3 regions of the Serratia bockelmannii genome follow, and region 1 is predicted to be linked to each of the others. Evidence: predicted binding sites of a transcription regulator. Region 1 holds the regulator's gene; each other region holds the start of a gene.
The links. Region 1 encodes LexA, which represses DNA repair genes until DNA is damaged. Its sites were predicted from a motif close to TNCTGTATGTACATACAGNA; they were not measured.
Positions count from the first base shown of each region.

Region 1 (6,916 bases):
TCAGGGGAAAAGGGGGCAACTCTCGGCGATTCGCCGTAATCATGGTAAAATCGGCTTTTTTACGTACCGGGATATTTGCGATGAACTCAACCACCCAGGAAAAGCTGCTGGCGCAGGCTGAACGCCTCTGCCAGCAACGCAATGTGCGATTGACGCCGCAACGGCTGGAAGTGCTGCGTCTGATGACTCAGCAACCCGGTGCAATCAGCGCATATGACCTGCTCGATCTGCTGCGCGTCGCCGAACCGCAGGCCAAGCCGCCGACGGTCTACCGCGCGCTGGATTTTCTGCTGGAGCAAGGGTTTATCCATAGAGTGGAATCGGCCAACAGCTACGTGCTGTGCCACCATTTCGAACAGCCGATGCATACGTCCGCGCTGTTTATCTGCGACCGCTGCGGCCAGGTGACCGAACGCACCACCGAAGGCGTGGAAGAAACGCTGCAGAAGCTGGCGCAGGAAGCCGGATTTGCGCTGCGGCACAGCGTGGTGGAAGCGCACGGTCTGTGCGCCGGTTGCGTTGAAGTTGAGGCTTGTGACAGCAAGCATGATTGCGCCGAACACGATCACAGCATCGCCATCAAGAAGAAATAATACGAAGTCAGGTACTTCCCTGTACCTGCAGCCGGGGCGCCAGAGGATGGAGCGACGCCGGCCTGCGCTGTTGCCGGCCGCCGTCAGTGGCGGCCCTGCGTGTTACCAGCGGTGTTTGGTGTGACCTTCCCAGGCTTTCACCTCTTTCTCGGCCGCCTCTTTCTGGTAACCGTAGCGCTCCTGGATTTTACCGACTAGCTGTTCGCGTTTCCCTTCGATGACCGTCAGATCGTCATCGGTCAGCTTGCCCCATTTTTCCTTCACTTTGCCTTTCAGCTGCTTCCAGTTACCGTCGGCTTGATCTTTATTCATAGTCTCTCCGTTAACCTGTGGTGAATCAGTGATCCCTGTCGCCGGCCGGGGTTAAACAGAAGTTTTTCTGGTTGATACTCCCTTCACCTTAAGAAGCACCGCTCCCCTTCATTCACCAGCCACATGATTCATTCTAGTTAAACATGGAAATAAAAAAGCCAAACATCAGAATAAAAAACCATTAAAAAGAAAAATAAACACAAAAAACGCTAACAAACAACGAACTAAACCGGAAATATTCAGGCTGAAAACATGTAAGCAAACATGAATAAAAACATAAGATAAATTAATAATTAACCCAACAAAGCGTCCGGTCTAACGTGCAGCAAACCAGCTGCCGCGCACCTGATGACGGTGCCAAATCCAACCCAGCGCCACGCCACGCAACGTCAGAAACACCGCCAGCGCCAGCCAGAGCCCGTGGTTGCCTAGCAGCGGCACGCTGAACAGCGTCAGACCATATCCTGCCGCGGCCACCGCCATACTGTTACGCATCTCGGCGCCGCGCGTGGCACCGATAAACATGCCGTCCAGCAAATAGCACCACACCCCGACCAGCGGCAGAATAACCTGCCACGGTAAATAGTGGGCGGCCAACGCACGCAGCTCCGGCAAGGAGGTCAACGCCGCCACGATCTGCTGGCCGGTAACGGCATACGCCAGGCCGAAAGCCAACGCGACCAGCCCAGCCTGCCTGCAGGCCGCGTGCCACACCTTACGCAGTTGGCTGCCGTCCCGGGCACCGTAGGCGTGGCCGGAATGGGCCTCCACCGCATAAGCGAAGCCGTCGAGCGCATAGGCGGTAAACGTCAGCAGGTTCATCAACACCGCGTTAACCGCCACCACATCGCTCCCCAGGCGAGCGCCGAAAATGGTCAGCGACGCAAAACACAGCTGCAGCAGCAATGAGCGCAACATGATGTCGCGATTGAGCGCCAGCAGGCGGCGCAGATCGCCACGCCAGGCCTGACGCAGCATCGCCAGGGTAATACCGCGCAGACGCATCACTCGCCACGCCAGCCACAGGCCGAGCAATAGCGTGGCATATTCGGCGATGGCGGTGGCCGCCGCCGCCCCTCGTACGTTCCAGCCCAGGCCCATCACCAGCCAGATATCCAGCACGATGTTCAGCAGGTTGCCGACGATCAGCAGGATCACCGGCGCACGCACGTACTGCACGCCGAGCAGCCAGCCCAGCAGCACCAGGTTGGCCAGCGCCGCCGGTGCGCTCAACCAGCGGATCTCAAGAAAACGCCGCGCCTGCTCCAGCACCTCGCCATCGCCGCCGACGATCCGCAGCGCCAGTTCAATCAGCGGGTAGCGCAACAGGACGATCGCCCCCCCGGCCAACAACGCCAGCAGCAGCGGTTGCATAAAGGCGCGTGCCAGCGCCTGCGGGTTCTTCGCTCCCAGCGCCTGCGCCGCGAGGCCGGTGGTGCTCATGCGCAGGAACAGCAGCAGCATGAACAGGAAGCTGGTCGCCACCGCGCCGATCGCCACGCCTCCCAAATAGATCGGGCTGTCGAGGTGGCCGATCACCGCGGTGTCCACCAGCCCGAGCAGCGGCACGGTGATATTGGAGAAAATCATCGGCAGGGCGAGGCGCCACAGGGCTTTATCGGTGTCGCTGGTGAAGGCGGAAATCAGGCGCATGATGGGATGTTCCTGTGACAGAGTGACGAAGGGCGAGGTCAGAAACAAAAACGCCCCAAAACAGGGGCGATTGATACAGGGAGCGGCGGTGATGGCGCGGCGATTAAATCCAGTCGCCGTTGCGGATCACGCCGACCGCCAGCCCTTCGATCGTGAAATTCTGCTGGCGCAGATCGACCACGATCGGTTGGAATTCATTGTTCTCCGGCAGCAGCTCAACCACGTTACCGTGCTTTTTCAAGCGCTTGACCGTCACTTCGTCTTCGATGCGCGCGACCACGACCTGGCCGTTGCGCACGTCTTGCGTTTTGTGCACCGCCAGCAGATCGCCGTCCAGAATGCCGATGTCGCGCATCGACATGCCGTTCACCCGCAACAGGAAATCGGCGCTCGGTTTAAACAGGGAAGGATCCACCTGGTAGTGCCCTTCGATGTGCTGCTGCGCCAGCAGCGGCTCGCCGGCGGCGACGCGGCCGATCAGCGGCAGCCCTTCTTCTTCTTCCATCAGCAGGCGGATACCGCGCGACGCACCGGAGACGATTTCGATCACGCCTTTGCGTGCCAGCGCCTTCAGGTGCTCTTCGGCGGCGTTAGGCGAACGGAACCCCAGACGCATCGCGATCTCGGCACGCGTTGGCGGCATGCCCGTTTGCGAAATATGATCGCGAATCAGATCGTAGACCTCTTGCTGTCTGGTAGTTAGTGCTTTCATTCCGCCCCCTGTTTGTTTATACAGTCTTGCTGTGAGTATATACAGGTAAGCGCGGATTGGGAACCGAAGAATAAATAAAAATCAGTCAGTAGGCGACTTTCGTCAGCCAAAATGCTGCCACAAGACCGTGCCCCAAACGAACAGCGCCAGCACGATCGCCAGCGACACCGCCGCCGATCCCATGTCCTTGGCCCGCCCGGACAGCTCATGGTGTTCGCTGCCGATGCGATCCACCACCGCCTCGATCGCGCTGTTCAGGATCTCGACGATCATCACCAGCGCCACCGATCCGATCAATAAAATGCGCGCTATCGCACCCACGTCCAGCCAGACAGCCAGTATGATAGCCAGGAGGGTCACCACCAGTTCCTGGCGGAACGCCGCCTCGTGTTGCCAGGCGGCGGAAAGCCCTTTATAAGAATAGCCGGCGGCCTTAATGATGCGGGTCAATCCGGTTGCTTGGTTTGCCATGTTTTCGTGCCTTTCTCAGAGGTCGGTCATAATAAAAAGAGTCTAGAACAGTCCGCGCTGACGGCTCTCGGTTTTCGAACACCACAGATCTGCTACCCGGTTTCTGGTATGCTTGCGGCGCATTGCTAACAAGAGGCTTCACGTTGTTATGTCAGGTTGGCGTAAAATTTATTATAAAATATTGAATTTACCACTTAAATTGTTGGTAAGAAGTAAGGTCATCCCTTCAGATCCGGTCACCGAGCTAGGGTTGGATCCCTCACGGCCGATTTTGTATGTTTTACCTTACAATTCCAAGGCGGATTTGCTGACGCTGCGCACCCAGTGCCTGGCGCAGGATCTGCCCGATCCGCTCAACGCGCTGGAGATCGACGGCACCGTGCTGCCGAGCTACGTGTTCATTCACGACGGCCCGCGCGTGTTCCGCTACTACACCCCGAAAGAAGAGTCGGTAAAGCTGTTCCACGACTACCTGGATCTGCATCGCAGCAATCCCGATCTCGACATTCAGATGCTGCCGGTTTCGGTCATGTTCGGCCGCTCGCCGGGCCGCGAAGGCCACGGCACGCCGCACCTGCGTCTGTTGAACGGCGTGCAAAAATTCTTCGCCGTGCTGTGGCTCGGCCGCGACAGCTTCGTGCGCTTCTCCAACACCGTTTCGCTGCGCCGCATGGCTACCGAACACGGCACGGATAAAACCATCGCGCAGAAACTGGCGCGCGTGGCGCGCATGCACTTCTCGCGTCAGCGCCTGGCCGCGGTAGGCCCGAGCCTGCCGGCCCGTCAGGACCTGTTCAACAAGCTGTTGGCGTCCAAAGCGATCGAAAAAGCGGTCGAGGACGAAGCGCGCAGCAAGAAGATCTCGCACGAGAAGGCCCAGCAGAACGCCATCGCGCTGATGGAAGAGATCGCCGCCGATTTCTCCTACGAAACCGTGCGTCTGTCCGACCGCGTGCTGAGCTGGACCTGGAACCGGCTGTATCAGGGCATCAACGTCACCAACGCCGAGCGCGTGCGCCAGCTGGCGCAGGACGGCCACGAGATCGTCTACGTGCCCTGCCACCGCAGTCACATGGACTATCTGCTGCTGTCCTACGTGCTGTATCACCAGGGCCTGGTGCCGCCGCACATCGCTGCGGGCATCAACCTCAACTTCTGGCCGGCCGGCCCGATCTTCCGTCGCCTGGGCGCGTTCTTCATCCGCCGCACCTTTAAAGGCAACAAGCTGTACTCGACGGTGTTCCGCGAATACCTCGGCGAGCTGTTCACTCGCGGTTACTCGGTGGAATATTTCGTGGAAGGCGGCCGTTCCCGCACCGGGCGTCTACTGGAACCGAAAACCGGCACCCTGTCGATGACCATCCAGGCGATGCTGCGCGGCGGCGCCCGTCCGATCACGCTGGTGCCGATCTACATCGGCTACGAGCATGTGATGGAAGTGGGCACCTACGCCAAAGAGCTGCGCGGCGCCACCAAGGAAAAAGAGAGCCTGCTGCAGATGCTGCGCGGCCTGCGCAAGCTGCGCAATCTGGGCCAGGGTTACGTCAACTTCGGCGAACCGCTGCCGTTGACCGCTTACCTCAACCAGCACGTGCCGCAGTGGCGCGAGTCGATCGATCCGATCGAAGCTCAACGCCCAAGCTGGCTGACGCCGACGGTCAACGATCTGGCCGGCCAGATCATGGTGCGCATCAACAACGCCGCCGCGGCCAACGCCATGAACCTGTGTTCCACCGCGCTGCTGGCCTCGCGCCAGCGTTCGCTGACCCGCGAACAGCTGCTCGAGCAGCTCGAGTGTTACCTGCAGCTGATGCGCAACGCGCCTTACGCCCATGATGTCACCGTACCGACGCAGACGCCGGACGAGCTGCTGGATCACGCGCTGAACATGAACAAGTTCGAGGTGGAAAAGGACAACATCGGCGACATCATCATCCTGCCGCGCGAGCAGGCGGTGCTGATGACCTATTACCGCAACAACATCCACCACCTGCTGGTGTTGCCGTCGCTGATCGCCAGCATCGTCATGCATCATCGCCGGGTATCGCGCGCCGAACTGCTGCGCCAGATCGGCATGATCTACCCGATGCTGAAAGCCGAGCTGTTCCTGCATAACGACAAGGAACAGCTGCCGGACGTGCTGCGGCCGATGATCGACGAGCTGATCCGCCAACAGCTTATCTGCGACAAAGGCGACGAGCTGGTGCTGAACCCGGCGCGCATTCGCCCGCTGCAGCTGCTGGCCGCCGGGGTGCGCGAAACCCTGCAACGCTACGCCATCACTATGTCGATCCTCAGCGCTAACCCGAGCATCAACCGCGGCGCGCTGGAGAAAGAAAGCCGCATCATGGCGCAGCGTCTGTCGGTGCTGCACGGCATCAACGCGCCGGAGTTCTTCGATAAAGCGGTATTCTCCACCCTGGTGGCGACGCTGCGCGAAGAAGGCTATATCAACGACAGCGGCGATGCGATCCGCGAGCACACCCTCGAGGTGTACAACATGCTGAGCGATCTGATCACACCGGAAATCAAGCTGACCATCGAAAGCGTCAACATGCCGGAAGAGACCAACGCTCTGCCGCAAACCGATGCGCAAGAAGAGCAAGACGAGTGATTTCGTCCGGCGCGGAAACACAAAAGGCACCCCGAGAGGTGCCTTTTTTCTTGCTGCAGGAAACCGTTACGCAGGCAGATAACTCAGCGCGATGCCGATAAACACCACCAGCCCGACATAGTTGTTCTGCAGGAAGGCCTTGAAGCAGGCTTCGCGCTCACGCCCGGCGATCTGCTTTTGCTGGTGAATGAACAGCGCGCCCGCCAGCAACAGCGACCAGTAAAACGCGCCGCCGAGCTGCGCCAGATAACCGACCCACACCAGCAGCAGCAGCGTCGCGAACTGCAGCAACCCGACGATCAGCTTGTCATAGCGCCCGAACAGGATAGCGGTAGATTTGATACCGATCTTCAGGTCATCGTCGCGGTCGACCATCGCATACAGCGTGTCGTAGGCCACCGTCCAGCAGATGTTGGCCAGCAGCAGCAGCCAGCAGCTGAGCGGCAGCGATTCGCTGACCGCCGCATAGCCCATCGGAATGCCCCAGCCGAACGCGGCACCCAGCACGAACTGCGGCAGGTTGGTCACCCGCTTCATAAACGGATACACCCAGGCTAGCGC
Region 1 is NZ_CP196512.1:4,730,357-4,737,272, forward strand. Features, by position in the region: gene zur (zinc uptake transcriptional repressor Zur) at 81-593, shown strand; gene ACSJLU_RS22480 (CsbD family protein) at 696-905, opposite strand; gene dinF (MATE family efflux transporter DinF) at 1,221-2,558, opposite strand; gene lexA (transcriptional repressor LexA) at 2,662-3,270, opposite strand; gene ACSJLU_RS22495 (diacylglycerol kinase) at 3,373-3,741, opposite strand; gene plsB (glycerol-3-phosphate 1-O-acyltransferase PlsB) at 3,890-6,355, shown strand; gene ubiA (4-hydroxybenzoate octaprenyltransferase) at 6,422-6,916, opposite strand, start outside.

Region 2 (6,916 bases), 2.2 Mb from region 1:
CTGAAACCACCTGCTCCGCTGACGTCGGCACTGTCGCGCTGCGCGGCGGTAAAATCAAAGGGAGAACGCGCTGTCGGCTGCGGGGCCGGCTCTTGCCAATTGCCCAGGCGCGGCTCATCGTCATCCTGATAAGGATCGACAGGGCGCGTCGCCTTAGGCGCTGGTGTTTCTTCCGGGATTTCGAAGGAATACAGCGGCGGCGTGGCGTCTTGCGCCGGGGTGCTCACCGGGTGCTGATTGACCGAGGCCGGCGCGGCCGGCGCCACCGTTACCGACGGCGCCTGTGTGGCGATCGGCGCGGCAACGGGCTCGTGGATCTCTGCCTTCACCGCTGGTGCAGGCGAAGCCGCCGGCGCGATTGGCGCGGCGTCGGCTTCAACCTCACTATCGTCGGCTCGCAGGCCGCTGAGCAACGGATCGGCGGCGTCTTCCCCCGCCTCTTTGGCGCTTTCGGTGACCGAGGGTGCGGAGAACAGCACGTCGTCATCGGCAGCCGCGGCTCCGGCGGCGGTCGCCGCAACCGCTGCAGCGGCGCCCTTCCCTACCTGCTCAGGCTCGTCGTCAACGTAACGCTCGTCATCCTCGAAATAGCGATCTTCGCGGCGTGAGCGATTGGTCATCACCGTCGCGACGCCCAACACCGCACCGCCGATCTTCTCGGCGATCACCAGCCAGGACCAGCCGGTAAACAGCGTCAGCCCCGCAGCCCACACGCACAGCAGCGCCAGCGTAGCGCCGATGCCGTTGAACCACGGCAACATGGCGTTGCTCAGCAGGCTGCCGATCACGCCGCCGGAAGCGAAGTAATAGAGATCGTCAACGTTCAGCGCCGCCAACCCGCAGGAGGTAAGCACTAACGCCAAGGTACCGATCAGGCGCAGGGAGAGCGCGAAATAGTCGACGTAGTCTTTGTTGCCGCGTTGGCGATAGGCTGCCCAGCACAGGATCAGCATGATCGGCGGTATCGCGTAGGCGAGCACCCCGAAGGTGAAGAACAGCGTGTCGGCCAACCAGGCCCCAACACCGCCGCCCAAATTGTGAATCGGCTCATGCCACGCGGTCTGCGACCAGCTTGGGTCAGACGGATTGAAACTGACCAACGCAGCCATGAGGTAAACGGCAAAAATCGCTACCACGATAAGCGCAGCCTCCAGCAAACGCCGGCCACTGCTGAGTCTTTTCAGGGTAACTTCTTTATCTTCTGTATATTCCTGGCTCAAGAAAGGCTCTCCAGGTTCCTGTTAGCTGACATAGCAACAGCGCCGAGAAGCTTTCCCGGCGCCGAAACTGTATGAATAAACAGGAGTGTAACCAATTTAATCAGGTTTTGCACCTGCACCTTACCGTGTTTTGATAACCAGACGGTTACTCTGTTTCACTTCTTCCATCACTACGTAGGTACGGGTGTCGTTAACCCCCGGCAAACGCAGCAAGGTTTCGCCCAGCAGTTTGCGGTACGCCGACATGTCCGGTACGCGGGTTTTCAACAGGTAGTCGAAATCACCGGAAACCAGATGACACTCCTGAATCTCTTCAAGCTTCTGCACTGCCGAGTTGAATTGCTCAAACACATCCGGCGCGCCACGGTTCAGCGTGATCTCCACGAAAACCAGCAGGGACGCATCCAGATAATGCGGGTTAAGCAATGCGGTATAGCCATGAATGAAACCCTGGCGCTCGAGACGGCGCACGCGTTCTAAACATGGTGTCGGGGATAACCCCACGCGCTTCGAAAGCTCGACGTTCGAAATACGCCCATCCTTCTGCAGCTCATTCAGGATGTTGCGGTCGATACGGTCGAGATCTTTACCCGGGCGTTTCTTGTTGTCTGCCATTATTATTGTCTCTCTTATTTTCTTCCGTGCACTTGCCACACCCTAGCCAACGTCAATGTGTAAGGGTTCGTTCCAAGCGAAGACCCGATGCCTGTCATGTGCTTCTTCACTACCATCATTCCACGCCGCGCAGCCTGTCTGTCCAACCCCGCGCGACGCCGGCAACGACGTTTAGGTCGAGAAAAAATCAGCAAACGCTTGCGCGCCCTGCTCCGCACATCCACCGCGCATTGCCGCCTCGCGGCGCAAATACGTACGATTTGCTGGTGTTACGGGGATAATTTCTTCTTCCTATGATGTTTTCGCAAATGCGCAGCGGATTGTCAAAGTAAAAGAAGCAAAATCAGAACAACGTACCGTCATGAAAAGTCTGCATCCCATTTTTGGTTATGAATCGCTGGCAGATAAACCCCGGTAGGGAGCGGCTGAAGTCGCAGAATGCGCCGTTTTTGCGCGGTTGGCGATTCGGTAGCCGAATGCGGCTTTGATAAGGTAAATTTCTGCGTTCGGCGTACGATTTGCCGACAGCGGGCGCATTAATAGGCGACAACTATCATACAAATCGTTAACAACGTCGCCCGGCGCTTTTTTTAATGCGCCATTTTCCCTACAATCGGCTTCATTGTCCGCCATTGTGGAATAAAGAGGTTATTCATGGGCACGGCTAAACATAGCAAATTACTGATTCTGGGCTCCGGCCCGGCCGGTTACACCGCCGCCGTCTACGCGGCGCGCGCCAACCTGAGCCCGGTGCTGATCACCGGTCTGGAGCAAGGCGGCCAGCTGACCACCACCACCGAAGTGGAAAACTGGCCGGGCGACGCCGAAGGCCTGACCGGTCCGGCGCTGATGGAGCGCATGCGCGAACACGCGGAGAAGTTCCAGACTGAGATCGTCTTCGATCATATCAACAGCGTCGATCTGCAGCAGCGCCCGTTCCGCCTGTTCGGCGACAGCGGCGAATACAGCTGCGACGCGCTGATCATTGCGACCGGTGCCTCCGCCCGCTACCTTGGCCTGCCTTCCGAAGACGCCTTCAAGGGCAAAGGCGTTTCCGCCTGTGCGACCTGCGACGGTTTCTTCTACCGTAACCAGAAAGTCGCCGTGGTCGGCGGCGGCAACACTGCCGTTGAAGAAGCGCTGTACCTGTCCAACATCGCCGCCGAGGTTCACCTGATCCACCGCCGCGACAGCTTCCGTTCAGAGAAGATCCTGATCGACCGGCTGATGGAAAAAGTGAAAAGCGGCAACATCGTGCTGCACACCGACCATACGCTGGACGAAGTGCTGGGCGATGAAATGGGCGTGACCGGCGTGCGTATCCGCAGCACCAAAGCGGAAAACGAAACCCGTGAACTGGAACTGGCCGGCGTGTTCATCGCCATCGGCCACAGCCCGAACACCGGCATCTTCGGCGGCCAACTGGAGCTGGAAAACGGCTACATCAAGGTGCAGTCCGGCATTCACGGCAATGCGACCCAAACCACCATCCCCGGCGTCTTCGCCGCTGGCGACGTGATGGATCACATCTACCGTCAGGCAATCACCTCCGCCGGCACCGGCTGTATGGCGGCGCTGGACGCAGAGCGTTACCTGGACGGCATCGCCGGCGCAGAAGTCTGCTAAGACGTTCTCTTCATCAGCAAAAAGCGGCTCTCGAGCCGCTTTTTTTTGTCTTCAGCCCCCAGGAGGATGCACGCCGATGCATAATCTTCTTCACTGGCGCTTGCTGGTTGCCGTCGCCGACAACGGCACCATCACTCAGGCTGCGGCGCTCTGCGGCATGACGCAGTCTGCCGCCAGCCAGGCCATCGCTCAACTGGAGACGATGCTGAGCACCCGGCTTTTGGTGCGCCAGCCACACAATGTCGTCCTGACCCAAAGCGGCCTACAGATCGTCGCCCATGCCCGCACGATGTTGGAAGGACTGCGGGCCATTCAACAATGCGCGCAGCAAGCCGGTAACGCGCACGCGGGCAAAATACGTCTGGCCAGTTTCCCGTCGGCATTTAGCAAGCTGTTGCCGCCGCTGCTGCGCAAGTTTCGCCGTCTGTATCCCGACATTGAGCTGATTACGCTCGAGGGCACCGACCACGAAGTGGAGAGCTGGTTAACATCGGCAACGGCAGACATCGGCGTGGTGCTCAATCCGGCACCGGAGCGGCTGTGTTTCCCTTTGGGGGAAGACACCTGGTTGGCGGTCGTGCCCAGCGCGCACCCGCTGGCGCGAGAACGGTGGCCGGTGGCACTCGATGCCCTGTTTCGGCTGCCTTTCATCCTGGCGACCGGCGGATGTGATGTGAATGCGCAAAGTTTAGCGCAGCAGTCGGGCCTGGCGCTGGCCGATATCCGCGCCACCGTCAGCGACTGGCAAACGGCGTTGACGCTGGTCAGAGAAGGCACGGGCGTTGCGCTGATGCCCGCGTCGGTGATCCCGCCCGATGCGCTCGGAGTTTGCGCTCTGCCGCTCGTTGCGCCGGTTTATCGTCGTTTCGGCCTGGCCTGCTCATCCGAGGCGGCGGCCCTACCGCCCGTCCAAACCCTGCTGAATTATCTGCGCGAACAGGAGCAAACCCTGGCCAGTCGCTGAGCTAATAGCGGCTTTCTGAAATTTCCATTTTCCCGCCGGCATCCGCGTCGGCATGCTGTGGCAAGCGCTCTCATTGACCCACAAGGAAATAGCATGAAGCTGTATTTTGCTCCCGATGCCTGCTCGCTGGCCCCACATATCGTCCTGCGGGAATTAGCGATCCCTTTCACCCTGGTCAGGGTAAACAATCGCAGCAAGCGCTGCGCCGACGGTGAGGATTTCTATCGCATCAACCCAAAAGGTTACGTCGCCGCCCTGCAGCTGGACGACGGCAACGTGATCACCGAAGGCCCCGCCATCGTTCAATACCTCGCCGACCAGCGCCCAGAGAGCCGGCTGGCACCGCCACCGACGGCCTTTGAGCGGGTAAGGCTGCAGGAATGGCTTAATTTCATCACCAGCGAGATCCATGCCGGTGCCGCCCCCTTGTTCAATGATGCCCTGCCCGAAGATGCCAAGGCGTTGCTGCGCGACAAGTTGAGACGGCGATTGGGTTATCTCGCGCAAGCGTTGGCACAACAAACTTACCTATTGGGAACGTATTTCAGCGTCGCTGACGCTTATCTGTTTACCGTGTTGCGCTGGATGGCGCGCTTCGAGATTTCGCTGAGCGAGTGGCCACCGCTCCAGCATTATGTGATGCGGATCGCAGAGCGAGCGTCGGTGCGCGCCGCTCTGGAAGCCGAGGCCACGAGTGAGCAAGTCAAATAGTCGGTAACGCGTCTGTTATAGCCACATTTGGCCGCTTTATTATTTTCAGTCTGCCGGGTGACGAGGTAACATGGGACCTCGCTTGTTTGTCGCCGATTGCGCCAAACACTATTATTTAACAGTACGTTAACCCAGTCCGTAACAAACGGGCACCGGCGACGCAGACGCATATCTGATGAAAAAAAACAGACAGCAACAGTTAACCCGTTGGCTTAAAACCCAGAGTTCGTTGGCGCAGCGTTGGCTGCGCCTTTCCATGCTGTTGGGGCTGTTCAGCGGCCTGCTGATCGTGGCGCAGGCGTGGCTGCTGGCCAGCCTGCTGCACGCCCTGATCATCGAACATACCCCGCGCGAACAGCTGATCCCTTCGTTTATCTGGCTGGCCGTCGCGTTCGCATTGCGGGCGCTGTTGAGCTGGCTGCGGGAACGGGTCGGTTTCCTGTGTGGCCAGGTGATCCGTCAGCGCATGCGCCAGCAGGTGCTGGATAAACTGCAGCAGCTCGGCCCGGCCTGGATCCAGGGCAAACCGGCTGGCAGTTGGGCCAGCATCATCGTCGAGCAGATCGAGGATATGCAGGACTATTACTCGCGCTATCTGCCGCAGATGTATCTGGCAGTCTTCATCCCGCTGCTGATCCTGATCGCCGTCTTCCCGATCAATTGGGCCGCAGGCATCATTTTGCTGGCGACCGCGCCGCTGATCCCGCTGTTCATGGCGCTGGTCGGCATGGGAGCCGCCGATGCCAACCGCCGCAACTTCGTGGCGCTGGCGCGATTGAGCGGCAACTTCCTCGACCGCCTACGCGGCCTGGACACCCTGCGGTTGTTCGACCGCGCGCAGGCCGAAACGGCGCAGATCGCCAAATCCTCCGAAGACTTCCGCAGCCGCACCATGGAAGTGCTGCGTATGGCCTTCCTCTCTTCCGGCGTGCTGGAGTTCTTCGCTTCGATTTCCATCGCCGTGGTGGCGGTGTACTTCGGCTTTTCTTACCTCGGCGAACTCAACTTCGGCAGCTACGGCCTCGGCGTAACGCTGTTTTCCGGTTTTCTGGTGCTGATTCTGGCGCCGGAGTTTTTCCAACCGCTGCGCGATCTCGGCACCTTCTACCATGCCAAGGCGCAGGCGGTCGGCGCGGCGGAAGCGCTGGAAACCTTCCTCAGCGCCGAAGGCGAGCAGATGGGCAACGGCACGCGGCAACTGCCCGCCGATCAACCGCTGACGCTGCAGGCGAACGCATTGGAAATCCTGTCGCCGAACGGCGTACTGCTGGCCGGGCCGCTGAGTTTCACCCTGCAACCGCAGCAGCGCGTAGCGCTGGTCGGGCTGAGCGGCGCCGGCAAAAGCTCGCTGCTCAATCTGCTGCTCGGCTTCCTGCCCTACCGCGGCTCGTTGACCGTCAACGGCATCGAGCTGCGTGAACTGTCCGCAGAAAACTGGAGGCAACAGCTGAGCTGGGTCGGTCAGAACCCACACCTGCCAGCGCAAACCTTGCGCGCCAATATCCTGCTGGGCTGCCCGCAGGCCGACGAAGCGCAGCTGCAGCAGGCGGTGGAACTCGCCTACGTCAGCGAACTGTTGCCGTATCTGCCGCAGGGGCTCGACACCGAAGTAGGCGACAACGCCGCCCGCCTGTCGGTCGGCCAGGCGCAGCGCGTGGCGGTCGCCCGGGCGCTGATCGGCCCGCGCCGCTTGCTGCTGCTGGATGAACCGGCCGCCAGTCTCGATGCCCACAGCGAACAACGGGTGATGCAGGCGTTGAATGCCGCTTCGCATCAGCAA
Region 2 is NZ_CP196512.1:1,750,055-1,756,970, reverse strand. Features, by position in the region: gene ACSJLU_RS08430 (DNA translocase FtsK 4TM domain-containing protein) at 1-1,220, opposite strand, end outside; gene lrp (leucine-responsive transcriptional regulator Lrp) at 1,341-1,835, opposite strand; gene trxB (thioredoxin-disulfide reductase) at 2,490-3,461, shown strand; gene ACSJLU_RS08415 (LysR family transcriptional regulator) at 3,538-4,425, shown strand; gene gstA (glutathione transferase GstA) at 4,519-5,136, shown strand; gene cydD (heme ABC transporter permease/ATP-binding protein CydD) at 5,312-6,916, shown strand, end outside.
Region 2: the regulator LexA is predicted to act here: its motif matches at 1,286-1,305, upstream of ACSJLU_RS08430 (DNA translocase FtsK 4TM domain-containing protein).

Region 3 (6,916 bases), on a different replicon from region 1:
TTACCGTTGTTCAGTTGCAGCAGCTTTGGCGATCTCATCCACCGCTTCTCTGACCGAAAAGGACAGTTTGTCCTTTGGTGAAAACTGGACCCAGTAGCACAGATATGAGCCATAATTCTGGTCGGTATGACGGGGGTCATAATCTACGCTGAAGGCGTAAATCTCCCGGTTACCTAGCTCCCATTTTGTAAGCTCACAATAGCGGGTATAGAGCTCTCTGAGATCTTCAAATAAATCCCCTTCGCGGATAGGGCCAGATTCCTTCACGGCCCCGCACTGATCCATAAAATGACTGACGGCGGCTTTTTTGGATTTGAATTCCTTCTGACCAATCTTCACCGGTATTGAACGTCCCATCCTGATCTCCTTTCTGGCTTGCTGGCAAATAGTCACTCAGAGCAATTATGACGTGCAGCATAATCGGCTAATTACAACCCTGAGTCTGTCACCCGGATGATTTTTCCAATTCGTCATCATTTTCAGGCTGATAATAAGCAGGCATATAGCCACATTGTTAAATTACCGGAGGACCGTTTCCGGCAGATCCGATTTTCTGGCGTATCATAACTTTCCGGAAGTGTACCACGGTGAGGGAATAAGCAAAGCGACAATATTGGCCGCTGGGCACCAGGTCACGCGGCAGGGGGGAGACACAACATATAGCGTCATCAGCAGCTGGCATAACCGCTACATATTGTGTTTCTGCGCCGCTGCGCGCTGTGGGCAGGAAAGAAGATCCGGAACTAGCAGAAAACGGATCTGACCGCGAAAAAGCACAACCTGTAGGGATGTACTGTATTGTATGTACGGTATGTACATACTGTATTGTATGTATTATTTGTATTTTGTGTATTGTGTATTTTTTTACGCCAGGGGTACGATGACGGCATTCCCCGACAGACCGGAGCCTGACCATGACCCCACTCTCCCCGGACACCGTCCGCCGTATTGAAGACGCCGCCGCGGCCCTCATCGCCGCCGGCACCCCGAACCCGACCAACGAGCAGGTCCGTCAGCACCTCGGCGGCGGCTCGCTGTCCCACATCTCCCCGGTGATGCGCGCGTTCCGCGCCCGCCTGCGCGAACAGCGCGCGGAGCAGGCGCCGGCGCTGCCGGCTGAGCTGGCACAGCTGCTGACCGGCCAGCTGGCCCTGCTGTGGCAGGCGGCCGTGAAACAGGCCGACGCCGACACCCTGGCGGCGCGTGAGCAGGCCGACGCGGATATTGCCCAGGCTGACCAGGCGCGCGACGCCGCGCAGGCGACCGTGGCCCGGCTTGAGAGCGAGCTGGCGGTGCTGCGCGAGGTGGTGGCCGAGCGCGATCGCCTGCTGCAGGAGGTGCGCGCGCTGCGGGATGAGGCGCTGCCGCTGCGCGAGCAGGTGGCCCGGCTGACCGCCACCGGCGAACACCTGGCGGCGCAGCTGCAGGACACGAAAGCGGAGCTGAAGGAGTCCCGGGAGGACGGCCGTAAACTTCAGGCCGAACTGCTGACCCTGGCGCGGGCAGAGCCGAAAGGCGGGAAGGGGACAAAATGAGAGACGATACCCGGACCCAGGTGGAGGCCTTCCGTCGGGCGCTGGCGCTCGCCGCCGGTGAACGTTCCGGTGAACCGGAACCGCGCAGCTGGCATAACTATCTGGCAGACTTTCCGCGCGGCTGCTGTGAGCTTGCCAGCCAGACACTGGTCCGGTACCTGAGAGATCACGACGACAAACTGTTTCCGTATGTCATCGCCCTGCAGTGGATTGAAAATGGTGACATTCACGGTCACGTCTTTGTCGCCCTGGACGGGGACTACATTGACCTGACCCTCGATCAGTTTGACGAGTATGACGACTGGATTGTGGCGGAGCCGATCGCGTCCGGCGGGACGCTGGGCGCCTTCCTGCAGAAGGTTCGCCGTCTGGAAGGCACGATCACCACGCGTGAAGTGACCCTGGATATCATTCCGGGTGACGGCCATCAACTGTATGGCTGGTTGAAGAAGACGGCTGACGATCTGTTGGCGGCGGCAGGCCAGAACGTCAAACCTGAGCCTTTACCGGTACTGGTGTCCAGGGAGATCTTTGCGGAGTACCGCGACGGGTCACCTGCCGGACCGTCCGCTAAAGCCGCTCATGTCCCTGCAATGAAAAAGCGGCCGAAAATGACGCACGAAGGGACAATCACTGAATGCTACAAACCACGCCATGTCAGGCTGCGTGAAACCCGCACTCAGTGGGTCAGTGAGTGTGGACTCCGATTCAGAAAGTCCACCGGCGCTGAGGTCGGAAGCGGCGTCTGGAGTGCAAACCGTCTTGACTTGAAGAGTATCCGGGAACTTCAGCCCGGCGAATAAACGTCAGATATGGCTTGCGGCACAGGGCAAATTACCTGGTGAACAAATGCCTGGTGTGTAGTTAAAGCACCATCACAACAACGTTAATCTGAAACTGCTCATTGTGACCAAGGATGAAGAGCCGTTATGCCGGATTAGCCGGGGTGATTGACGTTTTCGTAGTAATAGCATACTATTATTTACGAGCGAGAAGCCAACTGCATCAGGGTGCTAGAGTTGGTGGAAGGACCCCATAGGATCCCTGAATTCTGTGCTAGGGTGAAACCTCACACCTCCCGCCTGAAGGTGTAAAATAAACAGGCCCAGCTCCCTGAGGCCACCATTGAAAAATGGCGGCTTTTTTATTGCCGTTTATAAAGCAAAGTTCCCTGTCGATGTTTATTGAGGCTTTTCGCGTCAGTGTGCATGAAATTCCAGAGCACTTTTCCTTCCCACGGCGCCACGACAACCAACATCTGCTGTTTCTGCCGGTATGCACCGATAAAAAGAAAGCGTGCCAATCCGTCATCATACATGGTTTCCCACACTTCATAAGGATTAGCCAGCGTATCCAACGCAAGCAACACGTAGCGTTCGCGAGCATCAAGGCGCTTTTCAACGATATGTTCCAATTTATCTCGGAGAATACTGAGCGTACCGATGATTGTTTCTTTGCGGACGATTAACATTTCCGGTTCAGTGAAACCCATGTGCAGTTCCAACAGAGTGACTGCAGCTTCAAGACTGCCTCCGGCTTCAATTTCTGGAGTAGGATCTAACCTGAATTCTCTCTCCAGCTCGCGCAGGTCAGGACGCCCTAAATCCTTGAAAGTAATCAATCCTTTTATTGCTCGCGCCACGCTGCTCCTACCCTTTATCGGCTTAGATAATGGCCCATTTTACCATGTTTTGCGATGTTCGGTTTCGGAGTAGAATCCTACATTGGTAATTATTTGGAGTGCAATGCGTTGCTGGTCACTGCCCGGATAGCCAGTTACACTGAATGGTGATGGATCGCAGAGTCCCTTTAACCATTCGTCAAAACGGGCAGGGCAGACAACGTTGTTAGACAAAACCAAATCCGTTACTACGGATAACACCACCGCAGCACTCAGCCATCTGGCGTTCTGCGCCCTGGCAGCATTGGGGCTCGCCCGCCAGGACGGTATCGCCGGCACGCCCTATGCCGAAAACCTGTTCCTGATCCGCTGGCTGGCCACCGCCCAAAAACAGAAGCGATTTCCCAGAAGCGTCGCCGTGGATATCGCCTGGCTGCTCGAACGCGGCCGCAAACACGGGCCGGCCGGTAAACTGCGCCAGCATCTGGAATACCTGTGGCGCTCCTGCAGCGGCAATCTCGCCGCGCAGTCCGATTTGTTTCGGCTCACTTACGCGACTGAAACCCTGAAAGATCGGGACTGGGACAACTATGTGATGGATGCCCGCGAGTGGCGGTCGGAAACCACCCTCACGCCATCCCAGCACAACGGTTTTTACGTCGAAAAAACGGCGCTCAATGCCGCCTTCTCTCAGGATGGCCATCACCTGCAGCCGGTCTCTTTTCGCATTGTCGGCGATGTCGATACGTTCATTCAGGTCATGGCAGAGTATGGACTGCAGGCCCGCCTTGCAGACAGCAAGCCGACATATCAAACGGTAACACTGGAGCCAGGCGAGCACAGCAACGCGCCAACCTGACATCCCCTACGGTAAAGGATAACCTATGGATACGGTTGAGGAATTAAACGGTACGTATTTCTACAAGGGGTATACCCAGTTGACGCCCCAGCAGCTGTGGTGGCTTATCACCGTCGATGCGCTCCGTGAACATCTGGGGATCAGCGTTGCCGATGCCGTCTTGATCGCATCAGGGCAACCCTGGCTTCCCACGCGCCAAAAGCCGGGGACCGCTACACCAGGCACATCAATCGCCTCGCGACTGTCACGGAAATACCTGGACAAGCCTTTGCCGAAAGGTATCCGTTTACCGACACTGGTGGGTGAAACCCCACAGCGCCTGCACATCAGCTACGTGAATAACTGGGGAAAATTTATCGGCCGCAATGTTCCCTGGCTGGGGTATGCCCTGTCGGCCTGGACCATTTACGCGATCGGCCGCGATGTAAAAGACCGTTTCAACCTCATTGCCCGTCCGGCAGACAGAATTCAGTGGACCTATTTTTGATGATGAAGACGCCCGCGCAAATAGAGCAAGAGATCATTGATTATTACTATGAAAATTTCAGCCCGCGGAAGTATGTCTTCTGGGGCCCGAAAGTGCCGGTAACCCTGGACACACGCTTGCGGGAAGATCTCAAGATTGGGTGGGATGACGGTGACGACGCGATCAACACCTACCTAGCCATATGGCAGGTCGATCCGGCCGGCATGGAATTCACCCATTATTTTGCCCCAGAGTTTTTCGGTTCAAAGGTGCCCGACCAGCCCCTAAAACCGCTCACCATCAGAATGTTGGTCGAGTCGGCGAAAGCCGGACGCTGGTTGTATTAGCCGGATTGGATGTCAACCGCCAGCGTTCTGACACGCTGCCGTAACGTATCTGCCGGCAGTGCGTCGATATCCGGCAACATCGCGGCCAGAGACAGGGCCTGGATGGCCAATTCAATCGCCCTCGGTGGATCAGCATGCTCATAGCGGATGTAGGTACGCATCGAAATCCCAAACTCCTTTGACGCCCGTTCCTGTGTCCATCCCAGCCCCGTTCGCCATAGTTTCAGCTCAAATCCCGTCATCACCGCCCCTAAAACATGTCATTTTGTCATATTACTGCAATGCAGTTTGGCAAACAATGGCGCCAGTAGCAAGTGACGATCACGCCTGGAAACACAACATTTTGTACCTTATTCAGCTGCTTTAGACACAACATCTTGTGTCTGCCGGAGCTGGCTGGCAGATAACGATCCAACCCCTCTGAAATCGTGCTAAGTCGCAACAGTTGAGAGACAGAAAAAAATCCACTTCAAAATGAGCGAGTTGTTCCTCTAATAGCTGAAAGTCGCGCCCTATCGCTTGTCATTCCCCCTCAGATTTATATTATACTGGTTATACATACAGTATAATTATAATAACGCATTCGGTTTCCGACCAGAGGAGAACACTAGATGAGCAACGCATCACGAACCCGCACACCGCAGGACACGGCCACAACACAGGAAAATCGCGCCAAAGCGCTGCAAAGCGCCATCACCGCCATCGAGAAAGCGTTCGGCAAGGGCGCCATCATGCGCCTGGGGGACAACCATGGCATGGCTGTCGAGCGTATCCCGACCGGCTCGCTCGGCCTCGACATCGCACTCGGCGGCGGCCTGCCGGTCGGCCGCATCACCGAAATCTACGGCCCCGAGTCGTCCGGCAAGACCACCGTCGCCCTGTCGGTCATTGCCTGCGCCCAGCGCGCCGGGCTGCAGTGCGCCTTTATCGATGCCGAGCACGCCCTTGATCCGCGTTACGCGCAGCAACTGGGCGTCGATATCGGTGAACTCCTCATCTCCCAGCCCGACACCGGCGAGCAGGCGCTGGAAATCTGTGACGCCCTGGTGCGTTCCGGCGCCGTCGGCGTGGTGGTGGTCGATTCCGTCGCCGCCCTGGTGCCGAAAAACGAGCTGGAAGGCGAGATCGGCGACGCCCAGATGGGGCTGCAGGCCCGCATGATGAGCCAGGCGATGCGCAAGCTGAAGGGCAGCATCAACACCACCCGCACGGTGGTGATCTTCATCAACCAGTTGCGCATGAAGATCGGCGTGATGTTCGGCAATCCCGAAACCACTGCCGGCGGCAACGCCCTCAAGTTCTACGCCTCGGTTCGCCTCGATGTGCGCGGCGCCGGCAACGTCAAGGAAGGGGAGACCATCATCGGGCGAGATACCAAAGTGAAGGTGGTCAAGAACAAGGTCTCGCCGCCGTTCCGCCAGGCACAGTTCCGGCTGCTGTTCGGCGCCGGCATCTTCCGCGAGGGCGAAGTGCTGGATCTGGCCGTCGACGCCAAATATATCCTCAAGACCGGCGCCTGGTACGAATATCAGGGGGATAAAATCGGGCAGGGGCGCGAGAAGGCCGCCGGCTGGTTGCGCGACCGTCCCGACGTGGTGGCCACATTGACCGCGCAGCTGCGCACGCACTACCTGCAGGCGGCGCTGCCGGCCGCGGCTTCAGCCGACGCGGACACGCCCCCGGATGTCGATGCCTGGCAGAGCGCGCCGGAGGCCGTGTGATGCCGGTACGCCTCTATGATGCCGGCGTGCCCTGCGGGTTTCCGTCGCCGGCGCAGGACTACCTCGAGCAGCGCCTGTCGCTGGACGACATCTGCATCCGTCACCCGGAGAGCACCTACCTGGTACGCGCCGAGGGGCAGTCGATGCAGGACGCCGGTATCCTCGACGGCGACCTGCTGGTCGTGGAGTGTTTCTACCGGGCGCAGCACGGCGACATCGTCATCGCCACCGTCGACGGCGAGTTCACCTGCAAGCGCCTGCAGCTGCTGCCCCGACCAATGCTGTTGCCGGCCAATCCGGCCTTTGCGCCCATTCCGCTCGGTGACGACATCGAGACCGTGATCTTCGGCGTGGTGCGCCACGCCAT
Region 3 is NZ_CP196513.1:4,351-11,266, reverse strand. Features, by position in the region: gene ACSJLU_RS24800 (hypothetical protein) at 1-357, opposite strand; gene ACSJLU_RS24795 (DNA-binding protein) at 915-1,535, shown strand; gene ACSJLU_RS24790 (hypothetical protein) at 1,532-2,338, shown strand; gene ACSJLU_RS24785 (PBECR2 nuclease fold domain-containing protein) at 2,680-3,177, opposite strand; gene ACSJLU_RS24780 (DUF2913 family protein) at 3,380-4,015, shown strand; gene ACSJLU_RS24775 (STM2901 family protein) at 4,041-4,502, shown strand; gene ACSJLU_RS24770 (DUF1493 family protein) at 4,502-4,828, shown strand; gene ACSJLU_RS24765 (hypothetical protein) at 4,825-4,989, opposite strand; gene recA (recombinase RecA) at 5,440-6,549, shown strand; gene umuD (translesion error-prone DNA polymerase V autoproteolytic subunit) at 6,549-6,916, shown strand, end outside.
Region 3: the regulator LexA is predicted to act here: its motif matches at 5,375-5,394, upstream of recA (recombinase RecA).